4 regions of the Faecalibacterium sp. PGM34 genome follow, and region 2 is predicted to be linked to each of the others. Evidence: a T-box and tRNA genes for the amino acid it is inferred to sense, from the RefSeq annotation. Region 2 holds a T-box; the other regions hold tRNA genes.
What was found. The T-box of region 2 lies ahead of ACXPUX_RS06910 (valine--tRNA ligase). A T-box ahead of a tRNA ligase gene usually reads a tRNA of that ligase, here a tRNA-Val.
Positions count from the first base shown of each region.

Region 1: it encodes a tRNA-Val, which carries the amino acid that the T-box ahead of ACXPUX_RS06910 (valine--tRNA ligase) is inferred to sense. The anticodon was not compared.
Region 3: it encodes a tRNA-Val, which carries the amino acid that the T-box ahead of ACXPUX_RS06910 (valine--tRNA ligase) is inferred to sense. The anticodon was not compared.
Region 4: it encodes a tRNA-Val, which carries the amino acid that the T-box ahead of ACXPUX_RS06910 (valine--tRNA ligase) is inferred to sense. The anticodon was not compared.

Region 1 covers NZ_CM136898.1:148,251-155,462, reverse strand. The annotation lists gene ACXPUX_RS00710 (LexA family protein) at 1-589, opposite strand, end outside; gene ACXPUX_RS00705 (hypothetical protein) at 782-1,045, shown strand; gene ACXPUX_RS00700 (hypothetical protein) at 1,042-1,335, shown strand; gene ACXPUX_RS00695 (FeoB-associated Cys-rich membrane protein) at 1,472-1,642, opposite strand; tRNA gene ACXPUX_RS00690 (tRNA-Val) at 1,914-1,990, shown strand; gene ACXPUX_RS00685 (LytR/AlgR family response regulator transcription factor) at 2,302-3,012, shown strand; gene ACXPUX_RS00680 (GHKL domain-containing protein) at 3,009-4,292, shown strand; gene ACXPUX_RS00675 (glycoside hydrolase family 2 protein) at 4,555-6,474, shown strand; gene ACXPUX_RS00670 (glycoside hydrolase family 3 protein) at 6,587-7,212, shown strand, end outside.
Region 2 covers NZ_CM136898.1:1,471,679-1,478,890, reverse strand. The annotation lists gene ACXPUX_RS06910 (valine--tRNA ligase) at 1-2,230, opposite strand, end outside; T-box leader at 2,288-2,517, opposite strand; gene ACXPUX_RS06905 (glycosyltransferase family 2 protein) at 2,553-3,539, opposite strand; gene ACXPUX_RS06900 (transposase) at 3,597-4,004, shown strand; gene ACXPUX_RS06895 (transposase) at 4,013-4,369, shown strand; gene ACXPUX_RS06890 (bifunctional homocysteine S-methyltransferase/methylenetetrahydrofolate reductase) at 4,388-6,172, opposite strand; gene ACXPUX_RS06885 (GNAT family N-acetyltransferase) at 6,323-6,931, shown strand; gene hflX (GTPase HflX) at 6,928-7,212, shown strand, end outside.
Region 3 covers NZ_CM136898.1:956,369-963,580, forward strand. The annotation lists gene murC (UDP-N-acetylmuramate--L-alanine ligase) at 1-119, shown strand, start outside; gene ACXPUX_RS04535 (hypothetical protein) at 228-2,138, opposite strand; gene ACXPUX_RS04540 (efflux RND transporter permease subunit) at 2,145-4,244, opposite strand; gene ACXPUX_RS04545 (TetR/AcrR family transcriptional regulator) at 4,510-5,112, shown strand; tRNA gene ACXPUX_RS04550 (tRNA-Val) at 5,191-5,266, shown strand; gene ACXPUX_RS04555 (HipA protein) at 5,439-6,518, shown strand; gene glpK (glycerol kinase GlpK) at 6,601-7,212, opposite strand, start outside.
Region 4 covers NZ_CM136898.1:330,275-337,486, reverse strand. The annotation lists gene ACXPUX_RS01725 (lipase family protein) at 1-443, shown strand, start outside; gene ACXPUX_RS01720 (PPC domain-containing DNA-binding protein) at 498-917, opposite strand; gene ACXPUX_RS01715 (DUF6019 family protein) at 980-1,171, opposite strand; gene ACXPUX_RS01710 (hypothetical protein) at 1,357-1,602, opposite strand; gene ACXPUX_RS01705 (hypothetical protein) at 1,617-2,123, opposite strand; tRNA gene ACXPUX_RS01700 (tRNA-Val) at 2,235-2,310, opposite strand; gene ruvC (crossover junction endodeoxyribonuclease RuvC) at 2,545-3,057, shown strand; gene ruvA (Holliday junction branch migration protein RuvA) at 3,110-3,721, shown strand; gene ruvB (Holliday junction branch migration DNA helicase RuvB) at 3,725-4,780, shown strand; gene ACXPUX_RS01680 (class I SAM-dependent methyltransferase) at 4,818-5,693, shown strand; gene ACXPUX_RS01675 (energy-coupling factor transporter ATPase) at 5,805-6,644, shown strand; gene ACXPUX_RS01670 (energy-coupling factor transporter ATPase) at 6,659-7,212, shown strand, end outside.

The DNA.
Region 1 (7,212 bases), 1.3 Mb from region 2:
CCTCAATGTGCAGCTCCGAAAGCTGCTCTCCGGCGTAGAACATGGGCGGGCAGACGGCGGCGTTATCCGCCAGCAGCATCACAGCATCGCCCTGCCGGTGGAAGTGCTTGAGGGTGGCTTCCTCGCCCACCCGCACGGCGGCGATCTCACCCTGCTCCACCTCGGGCTGGCAGCGGATGCAGACGATATCCCCGTTGCAGATCGTGGGAGACATACTGTCGCCGTGGCAGGTCAGGGCAAAATCTGCGTGCCACGCAGCGGGCACCCCGATATAGCACTCGATATTCTGCTCGGCGGTGATGGGGGTGCCGCAGGCGATGGAGCCGATCAGCGGTACCTGCACCATGGCGGGCAGAGGCTCAAAGCCCGGGGGGCAGGCGCAGGGCGTGTCCAGCCCCAGCAGGGCGGCGGGGGTGGTCTCCAAAGCCTGCGCCAGCTCCTCTACTTTGGACTGAGGTAGGTCGTTGATGCCTTTTTCCAGCTTGGTGATGGAGGAACGGGAGCGGTAGCCCATGCGCCGGGCAAGCTCCTGCTGCGAAAGGCCCAGCTGCTCCCGGCGCAGACGGACACGGGTAGATAGATCGGACATGGCGGTTCTCCTGAAAACTATGGGTTGTAGCGTGAAACGCGGCTTTCTGCTTTGAGTATAGCAGAAAATTTCCTGAAAATCAACAATTGACGAGCGTTTTGGAAATTATAGGTTGACAGTTAATCAACAACAAAGTATAATACAACCAATGATTGTTGCAAATGCGATGAACTACAAAAAAGGAGCAAAGCCATGGCAAACACAAACCTGATCTACACTTACATCCAAGACAGTGGCTACAAGCTGCAATATGTGGCCAGTGTGCTGCACATCAGCAGCAACACCCTGCGGCACAAGCTGCTGGGCGAGACTCAGTTCAAGCTGGACGAAGCCGAGCGGCTTTCCACCATGCTGGGCCTGACGATGGCCGAGCGGGACGCCTGCTTTTTCGATGCCGAGAACCGGTTCTCGCGCAGTGCAACGCTGGAACTGCCCAAAAGGGGGAAGCGCCAGTGACGCAGGAACAACGCGACTTGACCCGGAACGCCCTGCGCAAGTACGGCGAGCGCCACTGGGCACGCACGCCGGAAAACCGCCGCTGGCAAAGCGCCATTGATGAGGGAATCGACTACTATCAGGTGCACGACCCCATGCGGGCAGATCTGCTGCGGATGCGTTTCTTTGAGCAGCGCCCGGAGGACGAGATCTTAGAGCAGCTGCACATCGGCCGCACTACCTACCAGAAGGCGCTGCAGGATCTTTTGAGCACCATCGCCGTCTATGCCGCCCAGCGCGGTGCGTTCTGAACGGAAACAACAGTGAAAAGTGCCCAAGAAAGGTCTGCGGACGTTTCTTGGGCACAAATTATAATCATTTTTCCGCAGCAATAGCGGGATAAAACAGGGCTGTTGCACCGTATTTCGTGCAGCAGCCCTGTTTGGGTTATTTCTTCTTGGCGTTCGGGTCCTCGCAATGGCTGTGGCAGGAAGCGCAGTTGCCGTTGCAGCCCTCGCCCTTCCAGCCGCCCTGTCTGGAGATCCAGACCACGGCCAGCGCAAACAGCACAGCCAATATTACCAGCGTGATGATCCCGCGAAGTGTCAGCATATTCATCCCTCGATTTCTCTTATGCAGCTTTCTGCCCCCAAGTATACACGATTTGCAGGCAAAGAGCAACAGCCTGCCGCACATTTTTTGTGCAGGGCGCAGCCGGTGCAGCTGCCCGGCGGTAATGTTGCACGCCCGGCACCCGGCATGGCGTTTTTGCTGGGAAGGAAAGTGTTTCGAAAAAAGTAAAATAATTTCAAATTAGGGCTTGCATTTCGGCAAAGGCCGTGCTATAATAATCACGTTCCAGTTCGGAGCGCACAACACAAGCGAATATGGAGGATTAGCTCAGCTGGTTAGAGCACCTGCATCACACGCAGGGGGTCTGGGGTTCGAGTCCCTAATTCTCCACCATACAGTTCGTACTCGAACCCGATTCTTTACGAAAAAGGGTTCGGGTACGTTTTTTGTTTATCGGAGGTTCTGCGGAAGAACTAATCGGAACGGTAAACGAGCAAAGGCAGGGTATCACTATGATAGTGGTATCCTGCCTTTTTGCTTTGCAGAAGGAAGCTTGCTTTGTGCGAACTTGGCCGCCCCTACAAGACGGGCGTCTAAAAACAACCTCGTTTCAAACAAAGGTTTTCCATTGCATTTCACAGAAAAGTATGTTTCAATAAAAAGAGTGATACGGCGATCAGACGCAGAGAGAAGGTGGGTGCAGGATGTTCAGAATCGCGATCGTGGAAGATCAGGAGGAAACGCGGGAATGCCTGAATCGGTTCGTTCGGCAATATGCCGAGGAGCAGGGGTTACAGGTGGAGATCAGCCTCATTGCGGACGGCTCCGAGATTGCAGAGCACTATACGCCGGGGTTCGACATCATTTTTATGGATGTGGAGATGCCCCGGCTGGACGGTTTTGCCGCTGCCGAAGCCATCCGGGCGGTGGACGCGGAGGTGGTGCTGGTCTTTGTGACCAACATGGCGCAGTACGCCATCCGGGGGTACGAGGTGGACGCGCTGGATTATGTGCTGAAACCGGTGAATTATTATCAGTTCTGCACAAAGCTCTCCCGCGCCATCCAGCGGGTGCAGCGGCGCAGAGGCGGGCAGGTGGTGCTGCAGCTGGCGGGCGGCGGCATCCAGCTGCTGGACACTGCGGATATCTATTATCTGGAGACCCGCAGCCGGATGCTGTACTACCACACCGCCAAAGGAGAATTTGCGGTGCGCGCCAGCCTGCAAAGCGCCGAAAAGCAGCTTGCCGAGTACCACTTTGTCCGCTGCAACCAGTGCTATCTGGTCAACCTGGCCTACGTCAAGGGCGTTGAAAGTGACTTTGCCCTTGTGAAAGACGACCGACTTGAGATCAGCCGACGGCAGCGCACGGCCTTTCTTACCGCAGTGGCGTCCTATATGGGAGGTGTGCTGTGACAACATCCCTGCTGAACAGCCTGCTCCGGGCGCTGCTGCGCTGGGGCGCGGCGCTGGTCTTTTGCCTGCCTTTACGGCATCGCTCCCATTTCTGGGCGCGTGCCTGTGGGATGCTGTTCCCGCTGCTTTTACTGGCACAGCTGCTGGATCCGCTGGCACAGTCCACAACACTGTGGCAGCAGCAGCTTTTGCTGCTGGTGCTTTATATTTCCTTTTTTGTGCTGCTGGCCGGGATGATCTACCTGTGTACGGTTATCAATAAAAAAGGTGCGATGTACTGCGCGGTGTGGAGCCTGCTCATCGCGCAGTGCGCCTACGAGGGCTGGTGCTTTCTGGAACTGTATTTTTCCCGGCATGGACACCCGCTGAATATGACTTCCCCTTGGGCGGTTCTGGTACAGCTGCTGTCCGGGACGGTGTTCTTTGGGGTGGTGTATGCACTGCCTGCCCGGCAGCTTCCCTATAAGGGGGAATACCATATCGGGCCCCGGCAGTTGTTCAGTTCATTTTTTATTGGGAGCCTGTTTATGGTGCAGGCAGCGGTTTTAAGCGATACCTCTATCGATTCATGGCCGCCCAGTCTGGTGGCTACGCTGGTTACCGGACAGCTCTATTTTCTTACATTATTGTATTTCCAGACAGAGCTGTTCAAGAAATCTGCCATGGAAAAAGAGATGAATGCCCTGAACCTGTTGTACGAGCGCCAGCGTCAGCAGTATCAGGTCGCCCGGCAGAATGTGCAGATCATCAACAAGCGCTGCCATGAACTGAAGGTGCAGATCGCCGATCTCCGCAAGCTGTCGCCCGAAGCGGTGCCGCAAGAGCGCATCGAGGAGGCCGAGCGCGCAGCCCGCCTTTATGATGCGAACTGCAACACCGGCAACGAGGTGCTGGATGTGGTGCTGACCGAGAAGAGCCTGCTGTGCGAGTCCCGGGGCATCCAGCTGAATGCCGTGGCAAACGGCAGCTGTCTGGGTTTTATCGAGGCAGGGGATCTGTACGCGCTGTTTGCCAATGCACTGGATCATGCCGTGGAAAGCGCGGTGCAGACTGCCCGCCCGGAGTGCCGTGTCATTGACCTGCTGGTCTGTGTGCGGCAGGGCTTTGTGGTGGCGAATATCATCAGCCCGCTGCGCCCGCCGGAAAAGCAGGCAAACCGCTCCGCACAATACGAGCTGAAGGTGATCCGGCGTATCGTGCAGAAGTATAAAGGCACGCTGACCCTGGAAGAGCAGGGCGAATTCTTTGCGGAAAAGATCATCTTCCCGCTGCAAAAATAAGTTAAGAAACCGGCAGCCGCCGCAGAATTTCCGAAAACGGAAGTCCTGCGGCGGCTTTCTTTTTACGGCGTGTTAGATACATCTGCTTGTGAAAAATATACAAATATATTGGTTTACATTTGGAAGCAAAAAACCGAATGCGCACGCAAAACGACCGATTTTCGCGGGCATCTTGCGAAATGCGGTCGCTTTGATAAAATAACAACGAAAGAAAAATGCACGGAAAAATTACCGGAGTACAGCGAAAAACAGGAGGAATCGAATGCGCAGTATTGCAAAGCTTATGAAGGACTGGCAGTTTACCGGCCCGGACGGCGTGACCGCTGCCGTAGCACTGCCCCACACCTGGAACGCCCAAGACGGTCAGGATGGCGGTAACGATTACTGGCGGGGTACCTGCACCTACCGCACCAGCTTTGCAGCACCGGCCTTTGACCCGGCACAGCAGCAGGTCTGGCTGCAATTTGAGGGTGTCAACGCCAGCGCTGCTGTGCTGCTGAACGGTCAGCAGCTCTGCACCCATGACGGCGGCTACTCCACCTTCCGGGCAGAGGTCACGGAGCTGCTGCAGGCAGAAAACCAGCTCACGGTGCAGGTAGACAACAGCGTCAACGACCGCGTTTATCCCCAGAAAGCAGACTTTACCTTCTACGGCGGCATCTACCGGGATGTGAGCCTGCTGGTGGTGAACAAAAACCACATTGCGCTGGGACACTTTGGCGATACCGGTGTGAAGATCACCCCCGCCCTGAAAGAGGGCAGCGCCGACATTCAGGTGGAAACGCTGGTGGAAGGCGAGGGCACCGTTGCGGTGGAGCTGCTGGACGCCGAGGGTAACTTGGTTGCAAAAGGTGAGAGCGAAAATGCTTCCCTCCATCTGGATGCTCCCCACCTGTGGAATGGCGTAAAGGACCCCTACCTGTACACCTGTGTGGTTCGTCTGATGCAGGACGGCAAGCCGGTGGACGAAGTGACCACCAAGGTGGGTCTGCGCAGTTTCTCGGTGGATGCAAAGAAGGGCTTTTTCCTCAACGGCAAGCCCTACCCCCTCCACGGCGTTTCCCGCCATCAGGACCGCAAGGGTCTGGGCAATGCCATCACCCGGGAGATGCACGATGAGGACATGGCGCTGATCCGGGAGCTGGGTGCAAACACCGTCCGCTTGGCGCACTACCAGCACGACCAGTATTTCTACGACCTGTGCGACCGGTACGGCATGGTGGTCTGGGCAGAGATCCCCTATATCTCCGAGCATCTGCCCAACGGCCGGGAGAATACCATCAGCCAGATGAAAGAGCTGATCCACCAGAACTACAACCACCCCTCCATCGTCTGCTGGGGCGTGTCCAACGAGATCACCATCTCCACCAAGGACAAGGCGGATATGCTGGATAACCACCGGGTGCTCAACGAGTTGTGCCACAAGATGGACCCAACCCGTCTGACTACACTGGCCTGCTACGCCATGTGCGGCCCCTTCAACCCGGTGGCGCACATCACCGATCTGGTGAGCTGGAACCTGTATCTGGGCTGGTATGTGCCGGGGCTGTTTTTGAATGACCTGTGGATGGATTTTTTCCATCTGGTATACCCCAACCGTCCCTTGGGCTTTTCTGAGTACGGTGCCGAGGGGATGCCCAACCTCCACAGTGCCCACCCCCGCCGGGGCGACCACACCGAGGAGTATCAGGCCAAGTACCACGAGTACATGCTGAAGTGCTTCGACCGCCACCCGTGGCTGTGGGCGACCCACGTCTGGAATATGTTCGACTTTGCAGCCGACGCCCGGGATCAGGGCGGCGAGCCGGGCATGAACCACAAGGGTCTGGTCACCTTTGACCGAAAGACCAAAAAGGACAGCTTTTACCTCTATAAAGCATGGTGGAGCGAGGAGAACTTCGTCCACATCTGCTCCAAGCGGTTCACCGACCGCACTGAGAAGGAAATCGAGGTCAAGGTCTACTCCAACCAGAAATCCGTTACCCTGTATGCGGACGGTAAAAAGCTGGCAGAGCAGACCGGGGAGCATATCTTCAAGTTCCGCGTGCCGCTGCACGGAAAGGTAGAGCTGAAAGCCGTTGCAGGCGACTGCATCGACACCGCCTGTTTCCGCAGCGTGGCGGCCCCGAACCCCAGCTACAAGCTGGTAAAAACCAAGTCGAAGAGTGCGAACTGGGTCTGAGTGCCGGTCCACACCTTGGAATAAACTGCCACACTTTGGAAAATGGCTGCGCCACAGCGGCCATAAAAAAGCCTGCGGCTATTGCTGACACACACAAGAAAAGGAGAACAACATGAAGAAGGGCAAGAAGAAAGGCTCTGGCGTTGTACTGTGGAGCATCCTTACGGTGCTTTTCACGGTACTGTTCGCCGGTGCCTGCATCGGTTCCAACCTGGCATTTGCCAGTGCACAGGCCGTGAACATTGCACTGAAGACCCCCACCCACAAGACCGTGGGCAAGGACGACAGTGCCGTGTATTACGAGAGTGATTTCAGCAGTGTGGAAGAGCTGGAAGCACACGATAAGGAAATTGCAGAGCAGCTTACCGGTGAGGGTGCTGTACTGCTGAAAAACGATAACAACACGCTGCCTCTGGCTGCGGGCAGTAAGGTGTCTACGCTCAGCCATTCCAGCGTGGACGTTGTGACCTGCGGTACCGGCTCTGCCGATATTGACACCTCTAACGCGCCTACATGGAAAGAGGCTCTGGAAGCTGTTGGCTTTGAGGTGAACCCCGTGCTGTGGGACTTCTACACCAACGGTGCAGGCAAGGACTATGTCCGCTCTCCCAGCAAGGGTACCAGTCTGGGCGACCGCTCTGCATGGCATATCAATGAAGTGCCCATCTCCCTGTACACCGCGAACGCCAAGGCTACGGATGTGGCAGCCGGTGCAAACATCATCGATGTGCGCTCCAG
Region 2 (7,212 bases):
AGTTGTGAGCAGCGTCAAAGGTGGGCCACGCCTGCGTCATGATAGTCTCGGCAGAGCCGGGCAGAGCCTGATACAGCTCCTCAGTGATGAAGGGCATGAAGGGGTGCAGCAGTTTGAGGGCCTTGTCCAGCACATACACCAGCACGCGGCGGGCGGTATCGGCCTGCTGTGCATCGCCGGAGTTCAGGCGGGGCTTTGCGATCTCGATGAACCAGTCGCAGTAGACGTCCCAGATAAAGCTGTTGATCTTGGCGGCTGCCAGACCCATCTCGTAGTGCTCCAGATTGTCGGTCATAGCACCGGCGACCTGATTCAGCTTGGTCAGCACCCACTTGTCGCTCATGTCCAGCAGCTCCTCGCAGGGCAGACCCGGTTCAAAGTCCTCGGGCAGGTTCATCAGCACAAAGCGGGTAGCGTTCCACAGCTTATTGGCAAAGTTGCGGGCAGCCTCCACCTTCTTTTCGATATAGCGCATATCGTTGCCCGGGGTGGAGCCATCCACCAGCATAAAGCGCAGAGCGTCTGCGCCGTACTGGGCAATGACTTCCAGCGGGTCGATGCCGTTGCCAAGGCTCTTGGACATCTTGCGGCCCTGACTGTCGCGGACGATACCGTGGATGCAGACCGTATCAAAGGGAGCCTTGCCGGTATAAGCCAGACCGGAGAAGATCATGCGGCTGACCCAGAAACCGATGATATCGTAGCCGGTGACCAGCGTGTTGGTGGGGTAGAAATACTTCAGGTCGGCGCTGTCCTCGTTGGGCCAGCCCAGCGTGCTAAAGGGCCACAGGGCAGAGGAGAACCAGGTATCCAGCGTGTCGGGATCCTGCGTCAGCTTTGCGCTGCCGCACTTGGGGCAGGCACAGGGAGCAGACTTTGCCACCACGGTCTCGCCGCAGTCGTCGCAGTACCAAGCCGGGATCTGATGGCCCCACCACAGCTGACGGCTGATGCACCAGTCGCGGGTGTTCTTCATCCAGTTCATATAGTTCTTGGTGAAGCGCTCGGGCACGAACTTGATCTCGCCCTTCTCCACGCTCTCGATGGCGGGCTTTGCCAGCGGCTCCATCTTGACGAACCACTGCTTGGACACCATGGGCTCGATGGTGGAGTGGCAGCGGTAGCAGGTGCCCACCTCGTGCTTGAGGGGCTCGATCTCCTTCAGGAAACCGCCCTCCTTCAGGTCAGCCAGAATGGCCTTGCGGGCTTCCAGCGTGGTCATACCGGCGTACTTGCCGCAGTCCAGTACCTGAGGCTCGTTGACGGTGTTCTTACCGGCGGCAAACAGAGCATCGGCAGCAGCCTTGTCGGCAGCGCCGGTCATGTGGCCGTCGTAGGTAAACACGCGCACGATGGGCAGATCGTGACGCAGACCCACTTCAAAGTCGTTGGGATCGTGGGCGGGGGTGATCTTCACGACACCGGTGCCCTTGGTCATATCGGCGTGCTCATCGCAGACGATGGGGATCTCCTTGTTCAGCAGGGGCAGCACCACATGGCAGCCGTGCAGATGCGCGTAGCGGGGATCCTCGCCGTTGATCGCCACAGCGGTATCACCCAGCATGGTCTCGGGGCGTGTGGTGGCCAGCTCCAGCATCTCGCCGGTCTCCTTGACCGGGTACAGCAGATGCCAGAAGCTGCCGTCCTTCTCCTCGTACTCCACCTCGGCATCAGAGATGGAGGTGTTGCAGTGGGGGCACCAGTTGACCATGCGGTTGCCGCGGTAGATCAGCCCCTTGTCGTACAGGCGCACGAACACTTCCTTGACAGCCTCAGAGCAGCCCTCGTCCATGGTAAAGCGCTCGCGCTCCCAGTCGCAGCTGCTGCCCAGCTTTTTCAGCTGGCTGACGATGCGGTTGCCGTACTTGGTTTTCCATGCCCATGCGCGCTCCAGAAAACCGTCGCGGCCGACCATTTCCTTGGTCAGGCCCTCGGCGCGCATAGCCTCCACCACCTTGGCTTCGGTAGCAATGGAAGCGTGGTCGGTGCCGGGCACCCACAGGGCGGCATAGCCCTGCATCCGCTTGGTGCGGATGAGGATATCCTGCATGGTGTTATCCACCGCATGACCCATGTGCAGCTGACCGGTAACGTTCGGCGGCGGCATGACGATGGTATAAGGTTTCTTGTCCGGATCGGCCTTCGTGTGGAAGTAGCCGCCGTCCAGCCAGAACTGGTAGATACGATCTTCCACCTGACTGGGATCGTACTGCTTTGCAAGCTCTTTCATAGTGTCCTCCCAAAAATTTGATGAAGTGGGACGCAAAAAGCCGCCCCACGGAGCGTTCCATGGGACGGCTGTAAATACATGACCGCGGTACCACCCAAATTGCGCGGAAAGCTCCGCGCCCCTTGATGCCCCTGTAACGTAGGGCAGACCCGAAAGCGGCTTACCGGCTCAGCTCACCGCTTCTGCTCCAAAGTGACAGTGCCCCGCCGGTATCCCGCCGGGTTTTCAGCTGCCCCCGGCTCTCTGTGCGGCTCCAGACGATGCACACTCTTTTTCAACGCATTTATAAAAAGAATATAGCGTTTTTTGTAGGATTTGTCAATCAGTTTTTCAAACCTTTCACCCAACGCACCAGCTTCCACACCATTGCACCCAGATGCGGACAGTAGCTCACCATCAGCGCCTGCAGCTTCTGGCTTTTGTGCTCCAACGGGATCTTCCATGCAGCGCGGCAGTGCGTCTTTGCCAGCTCCAGCAGTGTTTTTTCCTTTTCCGGGTCCCGCTCCGGCTGGTTGACCAGCCGGAAATACACCTCGGCGCAGGACATGATGCAGCGTTGCTCCGTAGTGCTGCGGAAGGGCTCCGGCTGCCCCTTTACCAGCTGCCAGACCCGTTCCCATGCCAGTGCCGCCGTGTAAAAACGCAGGCTCGGCTCCTGCCGCACGGCAGAGCTCGGACGCTCAAGGTAGGCATAGAGCGGGCAGTTCAAAAACGCCATACTGCCCGCCTTGAGAAATTCTGTCACAAAAAACAGGGCATCCTCCCCGTAGAACAGCGCCGGGTCAAAGCGGATATCCTGCAGCAGCTCCCGGTGGGTCAGCATCCGCCAGCAGTGCCCGCCGCTCCATTCCCGCATCCACGAGTAGTTTTCCGCCGTGATCCTCTGCGGTGCCGGACATTCCGTTACCGTCCACAGGGTCTCGTTTTCCTGTATGCTGCGGTAGCGGCACATGGACATCCGGGTACCGCAGCTGCACAAAGCATCGTACAGCCATTCCAGATACTGCGGCAACACAAGATCATCAGAATCCACAAAGCCGATGTACTCGCCCTTTGCCTGCTCCAGCCCAAAATTGCGCGCAGAGGACACCCCTCCGTTTTCCTTACAGAAAATGCGCACCCGGGCATCCTGCGCCGCATAGCGCTGCATGATCTGCCAGCAGCCGTCCGGCGAGCCATCGTTTACAACGATCAGCTCAAAATTCCGGTAGGTCTGCGCCAGCAGGCTGTCCAGACACGCGGGCAGATACTTTTCCGCCTTATAGACCGGTACGATCACCGAGATCAGGGGGATTTTTTCTTTATTCATCCGGCTCTCCTTTTTAAGAAGCTGTACCAATAATCAAAAATGTGGTATAATGTGGCTATGATTATCAAAAACGAAAGAAAGCATTACGCCAGCGATTTGACGGACAGCCAGTGGGCTATGATTGCCCCTCTCTTTCCCCCTGCAGGGCATAAAAGCAAGTGGGAAAAACGGGAACTTGTGGATGCAGTCTTATACCTTGTAGAGAATGGCTGTAAATGGCGTAATCTTCCCCATGACTTTCCGCCGTATACCACGGTGTCCAACTTTTATCATGCAGCTGTCAAAAGCGGGCTATGGGAGAAGCTCCTGGCAGCACTGGTTGCCCAGACAAGGGAACAGGCAGACAAGAAAGCGCAGCCGACTTATGGAATCATTGATTCACAAAGTGTAAAAACAACTGGTCCGGCTCAGGAGCGTGGAATTGACGGTGGAAAAAAACGAAAGGACGAAAAAGACACATTGTAGTTGATACAATGGGCAACCTGCTCGCTGTCGTAGTACATGCTGCCAATATTCATGATACGAAAGCCGGGATTCTTGCTGCAAAACGGGCGGTCGAGAAATATCCCTCCATCCGGCGCTTTTGCGCAGATGCCGGTTACCGCAAGACTTTTGAGAAGGATGTCAAAGAGACTCTGGGGCTGGAGGTTGACATTTCTGCGAGAATTAAGCCCGAGTGGACGATCCTTCCGAAGAGATGGATCGTAGAACGTACCCTGGCATGGATCAACTATTCCAGACGCCTTTCCAAAGACTATGAGATTACAGTTGTATCAGCTCAGGCTATGTGCATGATCGCCGCTCTACGAACTCTTATTGCTCGGTTTTGAACTTATTGGTACGGGTTCTCAGTCCGTCACTTCGGTGCGCAGGCGGGCAATGAGCCGCTCCATCAGCGCTACCCGGTTGAAGGGGGTCATCAGGTAAAAGCCGTCCGCATAGGGCGCAGCCGCCTTAGCTGCCTGCACCGAGACTTCCAAGCCCAGCTCCTCGCCTGCGGCGCGGTCCAGCCCTTCAAACTTCTGGATGATGGCCTCGTCCACATGGATGCCGTTGACCTCGTTTTCCATAAAGATGGCGTTGCGCTGGCTGACCACCGGCAGGATGCCTGCCAGAATCTTTGCCCGCTCGCCCAGCATTTCCCGGGCTTTTTTCAGGTTTTCCACCGCCTGTGCCGACAGCACCGGCTGGGTAAGGAAGCCGCTCATGCCGTTTTCCAGCTTTTCTGCGGCACGTCGCAGCTCTACCTCAAAATTGCGGGCGTTCAGGTTCAGCGCACCGAACACCGTGATGGGTGCGGGCATCTCCCGTCCTTCTCCTGCCAGCGACACGATATACTGCGCCAGCTTGCGGGAGTTGAACTGGTACACATTTTTCACCTCGTCCCGCTCGGCGGTGGGGATGGGGTCGCCGGTAATGGCCAGCACCTCCCGCACGCCCTCGGCGTACAGTCCCAGCAGCAGCGCCTTAGTGGCGTTCAGGTTGCGGTCCCTGCAGGTCATGTGGGGCAGCACGTTCATGCCCAGCTCCCGGTGCACCCGGCAGGCCACCAGCGAGGAATCCATCCGCGCCCGGGCAATGGGGCAGTCCGCAATGGTCAGCAGGTCGGCACCGGCAGCCTGCAGCCGGCGGACACCCTCGAGATACGCAGTCAGGTCAGCATCCTTGGGGGAGTCCAGCTCCACCGCAATGACCCGCTGCCCGGCGCGCAGCTTGCGCAAAAAGGCATCGTCCGTTTCCACCGCAGGCTTTGCCGCAGCTGCGGGCTTTGCCGCCGGGGCGGCGGGCAGTGTTTCCGGCAGAGCATCCAGCGCGGTGCGCAGGGCAGCGATGTGCTGCGGCGTTGTGCCGCAGCAGCCGCCCAGAATGCGCACGCCCTCGGTTGCAAGGCGGCTCAGTTCCCGGGCAAAATATTCCGGCTTGCCCTGATAGCGCACCTGTGCCCGCGCCACCACCGGGTAGCCTGCGTTGGGCATGACCGAAAGCGGCAGCCCTGCATCTCCCAGCTGCTGCACCAGCGCCCGCATCGCGCCCGGGGCAGACACGCAGTTCAGGCCTACGGCATCCACCACGCCGCTCTGCGCCATGCGGCGCACAAGTTCTGCACAATAGCGGCCCTCGCGGGTGTAGCCGTCCGGCAGCACCGCAAAGGATACCAGCACAAAGGCCTCCGGCACAGTCTGCTTCAGCGCACGAATCGCTTCCAGCACACCGTCCTCTGCGCTCAGGGTCTCGAACAGAAAATTCCGTGCGCCCAGCAGCGCAAAGCGGTTTGCCACGGCAAGATACACCTGCGCCGCCGGGAGGTTCTCGGTATCCGGTGCGGGGCCAAGGTCGGCAAACACCGCCGCGCCGGTCTCCCCGGCAGCATTTGCTGCCAGCTGCCAGCCCGCATCTGCCAGCTGCTCCCAGCCCGGCTGCTGCGCCGCCGCCAGACGCGGCAGGCTGAAGGTATTGGTCTTGATGGCGTCCGCTCCGGCAGCAAGATACGCCCGGTGCACTGCCAGAATGCCCTCGGGGTCGGTCAGGTTTGCCTGCTCGCATTCCTGCCCCGGTTTTGCTTTATAATAGGTACCCATGCCGCCATCGAACAGCAGCGGCCGCTGGGCTAACAGTCTGCGCACATCTAACATCGATACTTTCCCTTTCCTATAAAAAGATTTCATTTTTCAGTTTATCGTAGTTCACCCATCCGGTCAAGCGCTTTTCTTGATTTCGCTTGCGGCGCAGCTATTTTTGTGCTATATTAGGAGTGAATTTTTATAAAAGGGAGAGGATGGATCATGCGCCACACCGGCACACTTGAACTGGAGACCGACCGGCTGCTGCTGCGCCGCCTGCTGCCGCAGGATGCCCCGCAGATGTACGAAAACTGGGCAAATGACCCGGCTGTGACCCGGTTTTTGCGCTGGGAACCGCACAAAAGCCCCGCCGAGACCCGGGAGCTGCTTTCGGCGTGGGCGGAGCTGTATCCGAACCCCGATTACTACCAGTGGGCCATGGTGGAAAAGGCCACCGGGCAGGTGTTCGGCTCTATCTCCGTATACAACGCCCTGCTGGACGAACCGCAGCAAAAGGCCAAGTGGCCGGGGCTGAACCTCTCCGGCGGCATCTGGGAGCCGGGCTACTGCATCGGGCAGAAGTGGTGGGGCAAGGGCTTTACCACCGAAGCGCTGCAGGCTGTGGTGGATTTCTGGTTCAATCAGGTGGGCGGTACCTTTCTCACCTGCTGCCATGCAGTGCAGAACCCCGCCAGTGGCCGGGTGATGGAAAAGGCAGGCTTTGTGTACCACCACAACGACGTTTACCACAAATTTGACGGCACACCGGTGGAATGCCGGTGCTATCTGCTGACAAAAGAGCACTACGATAACAGAAAGGACTTACTTTGAGCGAGCTTTATGATATTTTGACCGAGACCCCTCCCACAAAGGTGGTGCTGCTGGCACTGGATCAGGGGCTGTGGGACTGTGAGCGCAGTCTGGCAGAGCTTTCTGCCCTGTGCGAGGCCAACCACATGGAGGCCGTGGCGCAGATCACCCAGAAGCGCCAGACCCCGGAGACCGGCATCGTGCTGGGCAGCGGCAAGCTGGAAGAGGCTTCCCTTGCCGCCCAGACGCTGGGTGCGGAATGCGCTGTGTTTGACGGCGAGCTGACCGGCAGCCAGATCCGC
Region 3 (7,212 bases), 520 kb from region 2:
GCCTGCAGGAAGCCGCCGACTGGGTCAAGCAGAACGCCCAGCCCGGCGATCTGGTCATCACCCTCGGCTGCGGCGATATCTATAAAGCCAGCAAGATGATGGTGGAAAAGGATCAGTAAGCAGTAAACTGATTTAAATAATTATAAAAACAGGGAGCGCCCCGCAGCCGAATGGCTGCGGGGCGCTTCTGTATTTCTATCTACGATTCTGGAAGGATGTTGGCATTATCAGAACTTGAACAGGTCCACGATGCGCTGCCACAGGCGGGTGAAGATGTTGCCCTCCTTCACCGTCTCGGTCTCGGCCACAACGTTGTCGGCAGAGGCCACGGTCTCGGCGGTCTTGTAGATGAACTTCACACTGCTCTCGGCGTCCTCGGGGGCACCGGCAAAGCTGGTGTAGTTTTCCAGCCGGTCGGTCATCTCGTCCAGCACAGTCTTGAGACCGTGCAGCTGATCCTGATCCAGTGCGCCGGTCAGCTTGGAGATGCCCTCCTCGTTGAACTGGTTCAAACCGTCGTTCAGCTGGTGGGTGCCGTCATTCAGCTGGCTTGCGCCCTCGTTCAGGGTGTTCACGCCATCGTACAGAGTCTTGGTACCGGCGGCAAGCTGTGCGCTGCCGTCCTTGGCAGAGTGTGCACCGTCTGCGGCGGTCTGCACACCGGCGGTGTACTGACCCACGCTGGAAACAAAGAGCTGGATCTTGGAAAGGCTGTCCTTCAGGGCACGCACATCCGCGATATCCTGACTGTTCTCCACCTGATACTTCAGCTCTGTCTTGGCGGTGTCCTTGGCTTCCTGACTGGTCAGCAGCTGCACCAGACCGCACAGCATGGAGGGGTCGTAGTTCTGCATCAGGCGCAGAGCGGCCTCCAGATCGTGGTTCGTCTTGGCAGCGGAAAGGTACAGCGCCAGATCCAGCTGGCTGTCCTTGAAGCTGGGAGCCTGCTCCCAGATGGTGCGCACCATCTTGCGGCGTCCGGCAGCCAGCGTCTTGTCGTTGATGGTCAGGATGTTGTCGATGACCGCAGCGTAGTTATCCCAGGTCATGTCGGTGTCGATCAGGCCGCCCTCTTTCAGGGTCTTGTTGGCAGAAGCCAGCACGCCGTCAGCCACCTGCTGTGCACCGCTGTTCAGGGCGCTGTTGTTGGAGCTCAGGGTGTCCAGACCGGTGGTCAGCTGCCCCAGACCCTCGTCCAGCGCGGCTGCACCATTGTTCAGGGTGTTAGCGCCGTCCAGCAGTGCCAGCACACCGCTGGCCAGCTGACTGGTACCGTCCTCCAGCTGAGAAGCGCCGTCCAGCAGCTGGCTCATGGCGTCGTTCAGCTGGTTGATGCCGTCGGTCAGGTCGTTGAGGCTGCTCAGGTCAAACACATTGTCAGTGCCCAGAGCCGCAGCGCTGGTGGCGCAGGCCATCATCACCTGCGGGCAGGTCAGTTCAGTGACATCCGCTTCCACCGTGATGGTGTCCTGCAGATAGTCCTCGATGGTATCCAGCTCGTCCGGCAGCAGACCGGACAGGGAGTCCTTCACGCCCGGCAGGGTGACAAAGGCAGCCACATTGCTCTTGGCGGCGCTTTCCACCAGACCGTGGGCAGCCACCACGTTGGTGGCATCCTGCCCGAAGATCACGCCCACAGCGGTGACCAGCGGGGTGACGATGGTGCGGTCGGTGCCGTTCACGTTCACGGTGCCGGTCTCATTGTTCTTCAGGGCGATGGTCATGGTCAGATGGCCGCTCTTGCCGATCAGATCTTCCAGTGCGGCTTCCTGACCGTCCAGTGCGTAGGTGACGGTAGCCTGAATGGGCAGGGCGCGGTTCGTGTCACCCTTATAATACACATCGGTATCATCGGTGTTCCACACCAGCTTTTCGCCGTCCTGTGTAAACTCGGCACTGCTCTCGGTGTTCTGGATGTTGGTCAGGGTGCTCTGGTCGGTCACCTTGGACAGACCGGAGGCACTGTAAACGTGCTCGCTGACGGTGGTGCTCTGGATGGAGCCATCGGCGTTCATCACAGAGTATACGGTCTCAGACTTGGTAAAGCTGCTGCCGCCTGCGGCAAAAGCCGGGGCTGCACAGCTGGCGGCGAGGGCAACTGCCAGCGCCGCACTGGCGAAACGAAGCGATTTTTTCATAACGCATTACTCCTTTTCAGACTTCTTGGCGTTGGCAGATTCAGGTACCATCCATTTCAGGGTGGTGTGGCGGATGATCCAGTCACACAGCATCAGGGCGGCGGGCAGCACCACCAGAATGACCAGCATACTGATCAGAGCGCCGCGGGAGATCAGCAGGCAGATGCTCCGCAGCAGCTCCATCTTGCTGATGGCAGCCACGCCGACCGTCGCGGCGAAGAAGGTCAGACCACTGGTCAGGATGGACTGGCTGCAATGCTCCAGCGACTGCTGGGCAGCTTCCTTGGGGGTGCGGCCAAAGGCGCGCTCCTCGTGATAACGGGTGGTCATCAGGATGGAGTAGTCCACGGTAGCGCCCAGCTGGATGGTGCCGATGACGATGCTGGCGATGAAGGGCAGCTGCGTACCGGTAAAGTACGGGATGCCCATATTGATGGCAATAGCGGCTTCGATGCTGGCGACCAGCAGCACCGGAATGGAGATGCTCTTGAAGGAGATGGCGATGATGACCAGAACTGCCATGATAGACCAGACGTTGACGTTCTTGAAGTCCACGTCTGCAACCTCGATCAGGTCTTTGGTCATAGCACCTTCACCGGTGATGACGCCCTCGGGATCTACGTTTTTGACCAGACCGATCATCTCGTCCAGCTGGCTGTTGATGGCATCCGTGCCGGTCTTGTAGGAGCTGTTGGCCAAAATCAGCTTGTAGCCGCCGGACTGCAGGATCTCCATCACGCTGTCGGGCAGCAGCTCGGTGTCAAAGCCGGGGCCGGTAATGGAGTCCAGACTTATCACCTGCGTGATGCCGTCCACCTCCTTCAGCTCGTCGCACAGGTCGGACACCTGCGTAGCGGTCAGATCGTCATGCACCAGAATAAAGTGGCTGGTGGTCATGCCGAAGTCCTCGCCCAGCTTGTTGGTGCCCACGATGCCGGTCAGGTCCTGGGGCAGGGAATCGAACAGGGTGTAGTACACGCTGGTCTTGTTCTGCGCAATGGCAAAGGGGATGAGGATGAGGATAAACACGACCACGATGGGCACGGAATGCTTGGAAACAAAGTAGCTCAGCTTGGTCAGCTTGGGGATGACGGTGCGGTGCTTGTATTTTTCCACCCACTTATCAAAGGTAAGGATCAGGGAAGGCAGGATGACCACGGTGCAGATGACGCCCAGTGCCACGCCCTTTGCCATGACAAGGCCGATATCGCGGCCCAGCGTCAGGCGCATGGCGCACAAAGCAAGGAAGCCTGCAATGGTGGTCAGGCTGGAAGCGGAGATGGAGGTCATAGTCTTGCAGATGGCGCTGGTCATGGCCTCCTCATTGGAGGAGCGCAGCTCCTTTTCTTCCTCATAGCGGTGCAGCAGGAAGATGGAAAAGTCCATTGTAACGCCCAGCTGCAGCACGGTGGCCAGAGCCTCGGTGATGTAGCTGATCTGCCCCAGAAAGATGTTGGTGCCGAAGTTGTACGCGATGGGGAACAGCAGACCCAGCATGAACAGCAGCGGGGTGAGGGTGCTTTCCAGCGAGAGGAACAGCACCAGCAGGCTGGCACCCACGGCGATCAGGATGTACATGGGCATTTCCTGATTGACCAGCGCCTTGGTGTCCTGCAGAATGACGCTCAAGCCGCCAAAGAAGCAGTCCTTGCGCAGCAGCTTTTCGATCTGCGCGACCGCATCCATAGTCTCGTCGCTGGCGCTGGGTGCGTCGAAGCGGACGATCAGCATGGTGGAATCGTTCTTGCCGAACATGAACTGCTGCATATCGGCAGGCAGCATGGCGGTGGGGATGTTGGGGTCGATCACATCGCTGAGCCAGAAGGTCTGGGTGACGCCGGGCACGGCTTCTATCTCCTTTTTCATAGCGATGAGTTCATTGGTTGGCAGGCCCTCTACCGTGATCATACCGGTGGAGGCCAGATGGAAATCGTCCTCAAGGGTTACCTCGCCGATCATGGAGTCCAGATCCTGCGGCAGGTAGGTGAGGATGTCATAATTGATGCGGGTGGCAATGGCGCCGATCGCGGAAGGGATCAACAGCAGCACGGCCACTGTTAAGATCAGCTTGCGCAGACGCACGATGCCTTGTGCGATCTTTTTCATGAGAACCCTCCAGAATAGAAAGTTGATTGGGAATGTCCGCAAAACTGACTGTCGGTCATCTTCCGGGCAAACACTATTATATCCACCCCGGACAGTGTGTCAAGCAGGAAAAGTGACTGAAAGTCAGTTTTTTTATCATCGGCAAAAAATTGTATAGCAAACCGGGCTTGCACAAACGGCCAAGGACTGCTAAACTAAGGTACGCAGACCGGACGCAGCACATACCTGCGTCTAAATTCAGAGAAAAGAGGAATCTACCCATAGCATGAGCACCGTGGAAGGGAAGAAGCAGGAAAAGCGCCGCGCCCTGCTGGATGCAGCCTACGAGCTGTTTCTGGAGCGGGGCACCGCCAAGACCAGCGTGGAGGATATCACCAGCCGGGCAAAGGTGGGCAAAGGCACGTTTTATCTGTATTTTCAGGATAAGGGCGCGGTGATGCAGGCGCTGCTGGGGCGGGTGAGCTACCAGCTGCTGAGCGATGCCTGCCTTGCGGTCGAGCAGCACCCCGAGCTGCCCGACTTTACCGCACAGGTGGTGTTCGTCATCGACCATATCATCGAGGCTTTGCGGCAGGACGTGCTGGTGCTGCGGTTCTTGGAGCGCAACTTCGTCTGGCCTGGGCTGGACCAGATCGAAGCCAGCAGGGAAGCCGAGCCCCTGATGCGCAAGCTGCTGGCCATCGTGCTTTCCAGCCCGGAGATGGCCGGACGCACCGAACGGGAGGTCTACCAGCGCATCACCGCCCTTGGCAGTATGTGTATGTCGGTATGCTATTCCAGCATTCTGGAGGGCAAGCCGGACAACATCGACGCCATGAAGCCGGTGCTGTACGATATCATCCGCCGGGCGCTTTCGCCGGAAAAGTAAAAAAAGAACGCATAAAAAGCATAAAAGGTCTTGCTTTTTGCAAAAAGCTGTGGTAAAATATCCAAGTCGATATGACATGGACGGTTAGCTCAGCTGGTAGAGCATCTGCTTGACGTGCAGGAGGTCACAGGTTCGAGTCCTGTACCGTCCACCAAAACAAGAGCCTCTGACTTAGGTCAGGGGCTTTTTTGTTGCGCCCTGTCAGAGCAGGGCAGTACACCCGCCAGCTGCAAAAAGCTTTCCGCGCCAAAAACCACCTTGGCAAGAAGGATATCCATGCTATAATAAGGATACAGCAACATCTTTTGACCGAAAGGAGCTTCGTGATGCACTATCTCCTGCTGAACAAGGACACCGTCTGGCTTGCATTTCATTGCGAGCAGAACGAGTACATGGAAACCGCTGCACAGGAAGATCTTTGGTACACCGCGCAGCGGCCTTTCGGCTATACGAACCTGACGGATTTTCTGGAGCGCCGCAAAGCGCCCAAGCACCGGGCGCACATTGCAGCGCTGCTGAAGGAATACGGCTGCGATACGCTGGAGGGCTATTTGAATGTGACCCATGCGCTGTCACTGAACGATACCTTCTGGGTCAGGACAGCAGATGCCGACCTGCAATGGCGGGACGTTTCTCTTTATCAGAACCCTTTCAACGAGATGATCTCGCAGGCTGCTTTTGACGGTTCTGTGTCCAGCACGAGCTTCTCGTCCACCTCCCCGGAGTTCAGTACAGACGGGCAGTACGCCAAATGCTGGGTGCGGGAGAAGGACACCATTCAGCTGTATAAGACCGGCAGCGTATTCGGCATGGAACCGGTGTCGGAGTATCTGGCTTCTCAGCTGGCAGTCCCGCTTTGCCCGGGAGCGGCAGTCTATGACCTCGGTTTCCACCACGGGGAGCTGATCTCCAAGTGCGCCCTTTTCACCAGCGAACGCTACGGCCTTGCCAAGGCCGCTGTTCTGACAAAAGACCGGACGATCGCCGGATTTCTGCACTATTTTGAAGGCATTGGAAGCGGCGATGCCTTCCGGCGGATGTGCATTCTGGATGCACTTATCCTGAATACCGACCGGCACAGCGGAAACTTTGGTGTCCTGTTCGAGAACGACACGCTGCAAGTCCAAAAAATGGCACCCGTTTTTGATAACAACCGCAGCTTGCTGTTTGATTTGGACAACGACCAGCTGAAAAATACGGAATGGTGCATCCGGCACTGTTCTCCGCGGCTTGGCACTGATTTTATTGCAACCGCGCGCGGACTTCTGACCGACAGCATCCGTGCCGATCTGGAAAAGCTGCGGACGTTCCATTTTACCGGCCACCCCGTGCTCTCCATCGACCCGGAACGGCTGGAGCGGCTGGACAGCATCCTGCAATTCCAGCTGGACAAAATACTGGCATAACAAACCCCCGGCAGGCTATCACCATCACGGTGGCAGCCTGCCGGGGGTATTATACTGTTATGCGGTCAAAAGCTTTCTTGCCTTACGCCTCGTGCTCGGCCCAGTCCTGACTGCGGCCCACGGCCTTGTGCCAGCCCTTGACCAGCTTTTCCCGCTGGACGGCGTCCATTTTGGGCTCAAACAGCTGGTTGCAGCTCCACAGGTGGCTGATCTCCTCCCGGCTCTTCCACACGCCGGTGGCAAGGCCGGCCAGATACGCCGCGCCAAGGGCGGTGGTCTCCCGGATGGCGGGGCGCAGCACCTCCTTGTTCAGGATGTCGGACTGGAACTGCATCAGGAAGTGGTCGCGGCTGGCACCGCCGTCCACCTTCAGGGTGCTGATGGTGATGTCGGTGTCCTTTTCCATGGCCCACATCAGGTCGGCGCTCTGGTAGGCGATGGATTCCTCGGCCGCGCGGATGATGTGGTTCTGGGTGGTGCCGCGGGTAATGCCCAGAATGGCACCCCGGGCATACATATCCCAATAAGGTGCGCCCAGACCGGTAAAGGCGGGCACGATGTACACCCCGCCGTTGTCCGGCACCTTCTGGGCGTAATACTCGGAATCGCAGCTGTCTTGAATGAGGTGCATCCCGTCCCGGATCCACTGGATGACCGCGCCGCCCACAAAGACAGAGCCTTCCAGCGCATACTC
Region 4 (7,212 bases), 1.1 Mb from region 2:
TGCGCTGTATGCTGCAATGCGCCAACACCCGCTCGGAGGCGGAGGTGACCCGGGGCATCGTACGGGGCGATACCGCCGTGGTGGCGCAGCTGCGCAGCATGGAGCTGATGCGGCGCTTCCCGCAGGAAAAGGTGGAGCGCTGCGTACAGGCAGCCTCGGCGCTGAGCCGTCCTGTACTGGAAAAGCTGGGCAGCGCGGTGCCGCTGCAGGCGCAGCAGGTCGTCATCCCCATGCTGGCGGTTGGTCTGTGCTTTGAATTGCAGCCGGATACTGTGCAGCTGGTGGCAGACTTTGTCCTGTCCACCATCACGGTAAAGGGGCAGCTGAGCGGCATGCTAAAGACGGTGATGTGCCACTTTCAAGAAAACTACATCACCGTGCTGGAATCCTACGACCCCGCCGACCACGGTATGGAGCCCTACACCCGGCAGGAGGAGCTATAAGCAAAAGGCCGCTGCGCAAACATCGCGCAGCGGCCTTATTTTTTACAAAGCAGCTCAGAACTTGAACAGGTTCAGCCCGGTAACGGGGTCGTACTGGCGGTCTACCGTTCCGTCCAGAACATCCACCACCATCTCACAGGTGGCGCTGACCACCGCCCGGTTCAGATGCCCGCCGAACACCTCACCCTTGTCGTTGCCGGCGCTCATGTGCAGGTGGGCGTAGAATTCACCGTTCATGGTGTTGATGGTGCCAGTCAGGGACACGATCTCAAAGCTGCCGCTGAAGGTGTTGGCGTAGTATTTCTTCTCCGCTACATTATATACGCCCACCGTGAAGCTGTTGGCGGCGCCCAGCGCCTGCACAGCGGCAAGGCGGATGTTTTCCTTCAGGGCAAGCTCTTTGACCTGTTCAAGAATCTCCTCGTCCTTGTCGATGCGGACAATGATCTTATTGCCAAAACGTTTGTATTCCATGGTGAAGGTTCTCCTTTATGTGGTTTTTTGTGCGCTGTTCTTTGCCGGGAACGCGTGCAGCTTTATTGCTCTTCTGAATCTGATCCGAGTTTTTCCAGTTCTTTTTCGTTTTGGATATCTTCATCGGTTTTCTCTCCCGTGATAGCACGGTAAGCTTCTTTGATGCCGTTTCTCACTGCCCATTTGATAACGTAATACAGCGCGATCAAAATAACAATTGCGGTTCCACCGCTGATACCTAATTCATTCCACATGATTCGCCCCTCCAAATTCCGATTTGTTGAACTAAGCCGAGTATATCACACCCGCCAAGGAAAGAACACCCCCGATAAGAGTGAAATTCCCGGTTTGCTGTTCCGGGCTGGCGAACGACAACAAAAAATCCCCAGACCGAATGGTCTGGGGATGTGGTGGAGCATTGTCCAAGGCAGTCGAACCTTCAGGCGGGCATATCGTTGCTGCGGTCAGAGCGCTTCAAACCGAGAAACGGCGGCACTTCGGAACGCTTCAGCCCTTGTTCGTGTGCTTTTTTCAGTTGGTATTCGTGCAGGGCAATGCTGTCCAGCAGATCACGCTGATTCTGGGAGACTGCATAGTAATCAACGCTGAACCGTTTGCAGACTGCACTGAGTTGGTCAAGCATTTCAACAGCAGTAGGGGACATTCGTTTGACCTCGATATCCATAGGAGCACCACCTTTCAGGAAAGATATGTATTGAAAAGAGAAAGCGCCGCATTATCGGCAACCATCAACATGATCGGTCCACCGGACTGTTTGGCAAAGACCTGAATTGCGCCAAAATCCCGGATATAATGTTTTGCGAGTTCATCCGTCTTGGCTTCAAAGGTGACAACACCATTTTTACCGGAATCAATGGAAAGCTGGATGCCGAATGCGATCATCATGCGCCCAATATCCAGATATTTGCGTTTTGCAGTTAACGTAGGGTTACTTTCTGGGTGACTTTCGATGTATTCAATATACACGAACATACTGGCTTCTGTTTCGCGGTAAGCACCCAATGCTACGATTTCGCCGCCTTCGGTCTTGGCGGTATACTTTTCCAGTGCGGGATCACCGATGAACTCGCTTGTCCAGTCGGTCTGCCAACTCTCTTGGGTCGCTGCAAGGTCGGCAGAAGTTGATTTTTCGATTTCAACCGGAATCTTATTGCCCGTATCGGATGCTATGACAAAATACTGCAAAATTATAGTGCCCACCTTCTTTCAGTTTTATTATAACGAAAATACGGTGGATTTACAAGCGGTGCAGCACCCACCACAAACAAAAAACCCAGACCGAATGGTCTGGGGATGTGGTGGACGGTACAGGACTCGAACCTGTGACCTCCTGCACGTCAAGCAGATGCTCTACCAGCTGAGCTAACCGTCCATATTCTGTTTTGCTGAAATCAGCTAGATTATAATACCATAGCCTGTGACAAAAAGCAAGGGCTTTTTTCAAAAATTGTAAAACTTTTTTGAAAAAAGCACCCCGGAACCCGGCTTCTGTGCGGTGCAGCGCGGGTTTTGGGACGGCGGGCGACAGCTTTCTTGTTGCCCCCAACCAGACGTTGTGCTATAATAGAAAACTATAATAGGAGTAGTGTCGGAAAGGGAACGCAGCATGAGAGTTTTGGGCATCGACCCCGGTTACGCCATCGTGGGCTGGGGCGTGGTGGAGTATGCGGGCAACCGCTTTGCGCCGGTGGATTTCGGCGCGGTGTGCACGGACGCGGGCGTGCCGTTTGAACGGCGGCTGGACGAGGTGTATACCGGCATCAAGGAGGTCATCGAACGCACGCAGCCCGAGGTGCTTGCCATCGAAAAGCTGTTCTACCAGCACAACCAGACCACCGTGATCGGCGTAGCTGAGGCGCGCGGGGTCATTCTGCTGGCGGCGGCGCAGGCGGGGCTGCCCATCTACGAGTACACCCCCATGCAGGTCAAGCAGGCGGTCACCGGCTATGGCAAGGCCGTGAAAAAGCAGGTGCAGGAGATGACCCGGGTGCTGCTGCATCTGCCTGCCGTGCCAAAGCCGGACGATACCGCCGATGCGCTGGCCATGGCCATTACCTTCTGCCATACCAACGGCAACCAGCTCAACCGCTACACCCGCCGGGTGGCGGGGCCCATCTGACCGCATACCACAGCCGCCCTGCGGGGCGGCGGGTCTTGACTGAGAGGATTCTATGATCTACTGTCTGACTGGAAAAATCGTGAAAAAAAGCCTGAACGCCGTGGTGCTCAGCTGCGGCGGCGTGGGTTACTATACCCAGTGCCCGGCCAGTGTGGCGGGGGCACTGCCCGGTGTGGGGCAGGAGGCTACCCTGTACACCGTGATGAGCGTGACCGAGAACGATGTAAGCCTGTACGGCTTTGCCACCGAGGAGCAGCAGGCCTGCTTTGAGATGCTGACCGCCGTGTCCGGCGTGGGCCCCAAGGTGGGGCTGGCTATCCTCAGCGTCATGGAGCCGCAGCGGGTGGCGCTGGCCATCTCGGCGGTGGACCACAAGGCCTTTAAGGCTGCTTCCGGCGTGGGGCCGAAGCTGGCGCAGCGCATCGTGCTGGAACTGAAGGATAAGGTGGCGCGGGGCTTTGTGGACGGCATCTCACTGGAGGATGTGGCGGGCTCTGCCGCCGACACGCCCGCGACTCAGAGCAGCGCACAGGCCATTGCGGCGCTGGTGTCGCTGGGGTACAGCCAGAGCGAGGCGGCGCTGGCCATCGCAAAGATCGACGCCGCGCTGCCGGTGGAAGAGATCATCAAGCTGGCCTTGCGCAGCATGGCAGGCAGGAGGTAAGCAATGCAGGACGATACCGCGCTGTACGGCGCAAAAATGATGCAGCCCGTCATGACCCCGGCGGACAGTGAGGAAAATAACCTCCGCCCGCAGCATCTGGAGGACTACATCGGGCAGGAAAAGGCCAAGCAGAACCTGAAGATCTATCTGGAAGCCGCCAAGCGCCGGGGCGAGCCGGTGGATCACATTCTGCTCTATGGCCCGCCGGGTCTGGGCAAGACCACGCTGGCGGGTATCATTGCCAACGAGATGGGGGTGCAGATCCGCATCACCAGCGGCCCTGCCATTGAAAAGCCCGGCGACCTTGCTGCCCTGCTGACCAACCTGCAGGAGGGCGATGTGCTGTTCATCGACGAGATCCACCGCCTGTCCCGGCAGGTGGAGGAGGTGCTGTACCCCGCACTGGAGGACTACGCGCTGGATATCATGATCGGCAAAGGCCCCAGCGCCCAGAGCATCCGCATCAACCTGCCCCGGTTCACGCTGGTGGGCGCTACCACCCGCGCCGGACAGATCACCGGCCCGCTGCGCGACCGCTTTGGCGTGCTGCTCAAGCTGGAACTGTACAGCCCGGACGAGCTTTCCCGCATCATCATGCGGTCAGCGGGCATTCTGGATCAGCCCATCACCCCGGAAGGCGCTTACGAGCTGGCAAAGTGCAGCCGGGGCACGCCCCGCGTGGCGAACCGCTTTTTGAAGCGCATCCGCGACTTCGCCACCGTGCTGGGTGACGGCATCATCGATCAGGACGTGGCGCTGCTGGGGCTCAAGCGGATGGACGTGGACGCACTGGGTCTGGACGAACTGGACCGCAGCCTGCTGCGTGCCATCATCGAGATGTACAACGGCGGGCCGGTGGGTCTGGAAACGCTGGCTGCCGCGCTGGGCGAGGAGGCCGTCACGCTGGAGGATCTGTGCGAGCCGTATCTGATGCAGATGGGCTTTTTGACCCGCACCCCCCGCGGACGCTGCGCCACCCGCCTTGCCTACGAGCATCTGGGTATGAAGGCCCCGGAGACCGGCAGCGCCGAGGAAAACGGCCAGCAGAGCCTGTTCTGACCTATCATATAAAGGAATTAAACGGAAGGAGGACGCTATGCGCCCTGCAGATACTTGGAAAGACTACGAACTGCTGGATGCCACCGACGGCAACCGGCTGGAACGCTGGGGAGAGACCCTGCTCATCCGCCCCGACCCGCAGGTGGTGTGGAAGACCCCCAAGCAGAGCCCCCTGTGGGCAAAGGCAGATGCCATCTACCACCGCTCCAATCAGGGCGGCGGCGAGTGGGAATACCGCCGCCGTCTGCCGGAAAAGTGGAAGATCAGCTGCGGCGAAGGGGAGGATAAGCTGACCCTCATCGTCAGCCCCACCGGCTTCAAGCACACCGGCGTGTTCCCGGAGCAGGCGGTCAACTGGGCGTGGTACCAGCAGAAGATCCGCGCCGCGAACCGCCCGGTGAAGGTGCTGAACCTCTTCGGCTACACCGGCGGCGCTACGCTGGCCTGCGCCGCTGCCGGTGCCACCGTCTGCCATGTGGATGCCTCCAAGGGCATCGTGGCATGGGGCAAGGACAACGCCGTGGCAAGCAGCCTGACCGATAAGCCCATCCGCTGGCTGGTGGACGACTGCGCCAAGTTCGTGGCGCGGGAAAAGCGCCGGGGCAACACCTATGATGGCATCATCATGGACCCGCCCAGCTACGGGCGCGGCCCCGGCGGCGAGATCTGGAAGCTGGAGGACTGCATCTACGACCTCATCAGCCAGTGCGAAGAGGTGCTCAGCGATACCCCGCTGTTCTTTGCGGTCAACAGCTACACCACCGGCCTGTCCCCGGCGGTGATGGAGTATATGCTCAAAACCACGCTGGTGCCCCGCTTTGGCGGCAAAACCAGCTGCGATGAGATCGGCCTGCCGGTGTCTGCCACCGGCGGCGTGGTGCCCTGCGGCGCCACCGCCATTTGGGAAGAATGAAAGTAAAGTATTATCTCAGTCACGGCGACAGCCGTGACTGAGATAAATATATGCTAAGAATGGGGTACAGCCCTTTTCGGAGGGGCGCACCACCAGAAAGAGAAACAAAGCATGAGTGATACGATTTTAACTGCTGAAAATTTGAAGTTCCGCTACGATGCTGAGCAGCCGGTCTACGCGCTGGACGGCGTATCCGCGCAGGTGAAGCGCGGGGAGTTCGTGGCGGTGCTGGGTGCAAACGGCTGCGGCAAATCCACGCTGGCCAAGCACTTCAACGCCATTTTGCTGCCCGAGAGCGGCAAGGTGTATGTGGAGGGCATGGATACCGCAGACGAGGACAAGCTCTACGATATCCGCCAGACCGTGGGCATGGTGTTCCAGAACCCGGACAACCAGATCGTTGCCACCGTGGTGGAAGAGGACGTGGCCTTTGCGCTGGAAAACCTCGGCGTGCCGCAGGACGAGATGCGCCGCCGTGTGGACGACTCCATGAAGATGGCGGGTATCTACGAATACCGCGAGCGCGCACCCCACAACCTTTCCGGCGGTCAGAAGCAGCGCGTGGCGATTGCCGGTGTGGTTGCCATGCGCCCGGACTGCCTGATTTTGGACGAAGCCACCGCCATGCTGGACCCGCGCGGCCGCGAGCAGGTGATGCAGACCATCCACTACCTGAACAGGAACATGGGCATCACGGTGGTGTCCATCACCCACTATATGGAAGAAGCCGCACAGGCCGACCGTGTGCTGGTGATGAGCAAGGGTCATGTGGTGATGGAGGGCACCCCGAAAGAGGTGTTCAGCCAGACCGAGAAGGTGCGTTCTCTGCATCTGGACGTGCCGCAGGCCGCTGAGCTGCGGGACGAGCTGGTGAAGGCCGGTATCCCGATGCCGGAGGGCATCATCGACACCGGTGCCTGCGCACAGGCGCTGTATGAACTGCTGCAGTAAGGGGGGCGGACGAAATGGCAGATATCATTAAGGTAGAACATCTGAGCTACGTCTATAACCCCGGCCTGCCCACCGCAGTGACCGCGCTGGACGACGTGAGCTTTACCGTAGAAGAGGGCGATTTTGTGGGCATCATCGGGGCCACCGGCTCCGGCAAAAGCACCCTCATCACCCACATGAACGGCCTGAACAAGCCCACCAGCGGCAAAATTTACATCGACGGCCGCGACCTGTGGGCAGACCCGGAAAAGATCCGGGATTTCCGCTTTCTCACCGGCCTTGTGTTCCAGTACCCGGAATACCAGCTGTTTGAGGAGACCTGCTACAAGGACATCGCCTTTGGCCCTAAAAATATGGGCTTGGACGAGGCCGAGGTAGACCGCCGCGTCCACGAAGCCGCAGACTTTGTAGGCTTGGACCCGGCGCTTTTGGAGCGAAGCCCCTTTGAGCTGTCCGGCGGTCAGAAGCGCCGGGTGGCGGTGGCCGGTGTGATGGCCATGAAGCCCCGCATCCTTGTGCTGGACGAGCCTGCCGCCGGTCTTGACCCGGAGGGACGGGATGATATCCT